Regions from separate parts of the Virgibacillus siamensis genome, predicted to be linked through region 2. Evidence: a T-box and tRNA genes for the amino acid it is inferred to sense, from the RefSeq annotation. Region 2 holds a T-box; the other holds one or more tRNA genes.
What was found. The T-box of region 2 lies ahead of alaS (alanine--tRNA ligase). A T-box ahead of a tRNA ligase gene usually reads a tRNA of that ligase, here a tRNA-Ala.

Region 1 (2,494 bases), 590 kb from region 2:
GGATCCCCCGCACTTCCACATCAGCTAAGTCTACAGGAACCGAAAAGGCAAGTCTGGCAAGAATAGCCATTTTTCTGGCAGCATCAAGTCCATCCACGTCACCGGATGGATCTGCTTCAGCAAAACCAAGCTCTTGCGCTTTCTGCAATGCATCTTCATATGCAAGACCCTCATCATCCATCTTTGTTAAAATGTAATTCGTTGTTCCATTCACAATCCCTGTGATTTTTTGGATTTCATCAGCGATAAGACCATCTTTAACCGTACGGATAATCGGAATCCCGCCTGCAACACTTGCCTCATACAACAAATCGCATTGATTGCGGGAAGCGGCATTTTCAAGCTCTGTCCCATGCAAGGCCATTAAATCTTTATTAGCGGTCACAACGTGCTTTTTATGTTGGAACGCTTTTTTCAAATAGTCCCGTGTCTGCTCGATACCACCCATTACTTCAATCACAATATCAATTTCCGGATCCTCCAATATATCCTCAACATGAACAGTGAGCAGTTTCGAATTGACTTGGATATCGCGATGCTTATCCGGATCCACGACTAAAATGCGCTTTACGGTAATATCACAGCCAAGTTGGTGCTGCAATTTTTCCCGGTGATTTTCAATTAACCGGAAAACTCCCATACCAACTGTTCCAAACCCCATAAGACCGACAGAAATTCCTTTTTCCATGTTTTCACCTCATTTATAAAATATAAAAAGACTCTTCACGCCCCCATAATTCCGGTATTAACCAAAATTATCGGGACGAAAAGAGTCTTCCTTCCGTGGTTCCACCCAATTTTATAGCACTATTGAAAATGCTACCTCATGTGACTGCATGCAGTCCGGTTTTGATAACAGGTGAGCAATCACCCGGCCTGACCTACTGGGAAATCCCGTTCGGCCCGGCACTCAGAGATGGTGTTGGAGCAGCATATACTTTCGGGATCCCAGCACCCCCGAATCTCTGTGAATATAAAAATTGCCCCTCGTTCTCCTCATCGATTTCAAAAAATTATATTGCGAACAATCATATACCGTTTTTGTCATCAGGTCAACCTTTTTTTAAATATTTTTGCAGCAACTTGTAAATGCAAAAGTTTTAACCCTTCATAAAAGCTGATTTAAGAAGGACTTTATTTTTCTGCTGAGACTCTATTTTATAAAAATACTACTTGAAAATTTTTATAAGAAGTCATATAATAAATATCGGAGTCAACGGGGCATTAGCTCAGTTGGGAGAGCGCTTCGCTGGCAGCGAAGAGGTCATCGGTTCGAGCCCGATATGCTCCATCATAAAGTGCAATTCCTGATTACGGGAATTGCACTTTTTTTGGAATGCAATAATAATGCGATGTCACACGTTTAATAACAAATAAAACACCTTTCCCACATTACCAGGAAAAGGTGTTTTTTACTTATTGTGACGGATTCAATATCCGCTGCAGGAATTGCTTGGTACGTTCCTCTTTTGGAGCCCTTAGAACTTCACTAGGCGGGCCCTGCTCGACAATGTAGCCGCCATCCATGAAAATCACTTCATCCGATACCTGTTCGGCAAATTGCAATTCATGCGTGACAACCGCCATTGTCCAATTTTCTTTCGCCAAATCCTTCATGACAGATAAGACATCACCAATTAATTCGGGGTCAAGCGCCGATGTTGGTTCATCAAACAACATCAGTTCCGGTTCAATGGCCAATGCTCGCGCTATGCCGACTCGCTGCTGCTGCCCGCCGGAAAGCTGGTGTGGATAAAGATCTGCTTTATCTTTCAGACCAACCTTTGTCAAAAGCTCAAGTGCGCGCTCCCGCTCTTTTCCCTTATTACGCCTCTGTACAATAACAGGGCCTTCCGTCACATTTCCCAGTGCAGTTTTGTGCGGGAAAAGATTATATGACTGGAATACCATGCCTGACTTTCGGCGCAGCTTTAGAACATCCTTTTTTGTCATTTTTTTGGAGAAATCCAGTTTGAATCCATCATGAAATGTATATGTCCCCTGGTCAGGTAGTTCTAATGCATTCAGGCAACGCAATAACGTTGTTTTTCCTGAACCGGATGGACCGATAATCGACAGGACTTTTCCTTTTTCAATCGTGATATTTAATTCCTTCAAAACTTCCAGGGAACCAAATGATTTGGATAACCCTTCTATATTTAAATACACCTCTGACCGCACCTCCTAAGCAGCATGACGTTCCAGACGGGTCTCAATTGCTTGCTGTACAAGAGACAGCAGAAAACAGACGACCCAGTATAAAATGGCCGCTTCAATATAAATCAGCATAAAATCATACGTAACGGCAGCTATTTCCTGTGCCTTCCGAAAGAGTTCCGTTACAAGAATGAGTGATGCCAATGATGTATCTTTTACAAGACTGATAAATGTATTGGACAACGGTGGTACCGATACTCTGGCTGCCTGTGGTATAATAATCCGCCGTAACGCTGTATTAGGCGTCATCCCAATTGTATAGGCAGCTTCCCACTGG
Region 2 (2,494 bases):
CAATCGTGGTCATTGTTTCACTATAATCATAGCCGACAAATGTACTGTCTGAATCCAGTTCGCTTAAAACTCCATCCTGAATCTGCATGGAGTCTGTTTTCTGGCGCGCTTTACGGGCACGGTCACGCTGCAAACTCATTTCCTTTTGAAAGCCTTGCTCATCAATGGTGAATCCCTCTTCTGCTACATATTCTTCTGTTAGTTCTTTCGGGAATCCGTACGTATCATAAAGACGGAAGACTTCATACCCCGGAAACACATTACTTCCCTTTTGTTTTTCTTTTTCAATAATGGCTGTCAATATTTCCAAACCGTCATGCAATGTTTCATGGAAGCGTTCTTCTTCAAGCTTCACCACATTTTCTATATAGTCCTGCTGTTTAGCAACCTCCGGATAAAAATCCTTCATTATGGTCCCCACAACGGGAACAAGCTGATACATAAATGGTTGGTTTATTCCAATCTGTTTAGCAAACCGGACTGCACGGCGCAATAGCCTCCTTAATACATAGCCCCTTCCTTCGTTTGACGGTACTGCATTGTCACCAATCGCAAACGTAACGGTCCGGATATGATCGGCAATCACTTTAAATGCCGTATCTGTTTCTTCACTTTGACCGTAAGTTGCTCCGGATAGTTCCTCAGTCTTCCGAATCAGCGGCATAAACAGATCAGTTTCAAAGTTTGTTGGTGTATCCTGAATGACACAGACCATTCGTTCAAGTCCCATTCCTGTATCAATATTTTTCTTCGGAAGTGGTGTATACGTATCATCAGGATTGTGATTAAACTGCGAAAATACCAAATTCCAAATTTCAAGATAACGTTCATTTTCTCCGCCTGGATATAGCTCTGGATCATTGGGATCGGATCCGTATTTTTCACCCCGGTCAAAGAAAATTTCTGTATTTGGACCACTTGGACCTTCACCAATATCCCAGAAATTCTCCTCCAGACGGATAATTCGTTCTTTCGGGATTTTTATCTCGTGAAGCCAAAGATCATAAGCCTCATCATCTTCCGGGTGAACAGTTACGGATAAACGTTCAGCATCGAATCCAATCCATTTATCGCTTGTCAAAAACTCCCACGCCCATTCGATTGCTTCCTTTTTAAAGTAATCGCCAATCGAAAAATTACCAAGCATTTCAAAAAAAGTATGATGCCGGGCAGTATATCCGACATTCTCGATATCATTCGTCCGAATTGACTTTTGTGCATTAACGATCCTGGGATTATCGGGAATAACCCTTCCATCAAAGTATTTTTTTAATGTGGCAACACCACTGTTTATCCAAAGCAGTGTCGGATCTTCTTTTGGAACAAGTGATGCGCTCGGTTCAACCCCATGACCTTTTTCCTTAAAAAAACCCAAAAACATTTGCCTTACCTGTGCCGATGTTAATTGTTTCATAATGCATCCTCCATATCCATAATCTATTTTTGACAATACATTTACATAAAAAAATCTCCTCCTCTGCATTATCGCAGGGACGAGATTCATCGCGGTACCACCCTAATTATGAACAAAACATGTTCATCACTTTACCATGTTAACGGTTTGAAACCGGCGGGTATTAACCGCACTCCGACTTAGCTTTCCATGACCCTCTATTTAAGACTCCTTGCAGCCAAATGGAAGTCTTTCTCTTTGAAATGGTATCATGTACTCCATGTCATCAACGTCTTCAGTATAGTATCAGTTATGCGATATTATAAAAAATTAATGAACAATTGTCAATGAATCCGACCGGCATCATTCCAATGTTCGAAAATCACTTTTAAAACGGTAAGGACTGGCACAGCAATAATCATTCCGACAACCCCGAACATTTCACCACCGACAAGTAGAACAAAAATAATAGCAGCCGGGTGAATTTGAATACTTTTCCCCATCACATAGGGTGTCAGTAAATTCCCTTCCATTACCTGGATTGCTGCAATACCCGCGATGACAATCAGCAATAAATCAGGGGCCGTTGCTGCAGTAATAGCTACAACCGGTAATGCACCAATGATGGGGCCGAAATAAGGAATGATATTTGTAATTCCAATCACAATAGCAAGCAATAATGCATAGTTAATATGCAAAAAATACAGAAGAGCAAATGATACCAGGGAAACTATTAGACAAACCAGGAGTTGACCGCGGAAATAACCGCCGAGACGATCATCCAACTCTCCGGCAAGCTGCCTGACATCATCCCTGTACTTTCCCGGGACCCACTTTTTCAGAAAGTCCTTCATTTTTGTATAATCTTTCAGAAAGTAAAAAACCAGGACAGGAATTACCGTCAGCAGGATAATCATATCAAAAATTTTCGTAAATCCCCGAACCAGGTTTGTCAACAAATTCTCAACATATGATTCCAGTTCACGTAAAAGTTCATCCATCTTGTCATGGACATTTTCCGGTAAGAATGCCGTGTATTCATATAATGAATAGATAAAATCACGATACATATCCAATAGCTGCGGCAGTTGATTCTTCAAT

Region 1: it encodes a tRNA-Ala, which carries the amino acid that the T-box ahead of alaS (alanine--tRNA ligase) is inferred to sense. The anticodon was not compared.

Annotation. Positions count from the first base shown of each region.
Region 1 is NZ_FUIH01000007.1:2,166,727-2,169,220, forward strand. Features, by position in the region: gene B1K71_RS14625 (homoserine dehydrogenase) at 1-688, opposite strand, end outside; tRNA gene B1K71_RS14630 (tRNA-Ala) at 1,219-1,291, shown strand; gene B1K71_RS14635 (amino acid ABC transporter ATP-binding protein) at 1,417-2,169, opposite strand; gene B1K71_RS14640 (amino acid ABC transporter permease) at 2,185-2,494, opposite strand, start outside.
Region 2 is NZ_FUIH01000007.1:1,580,919-1,583,412, forward strand. Features, by position in the region: gene alaS (alanine--tRNA ligase) at 1-1,414, opposite strand, end outside; T-box leader at 1,487-1,692, opposite strand; gene B1K71_RS11805 (AI-2E family transporter) at 1,738-2,494, opposite strand, start outside.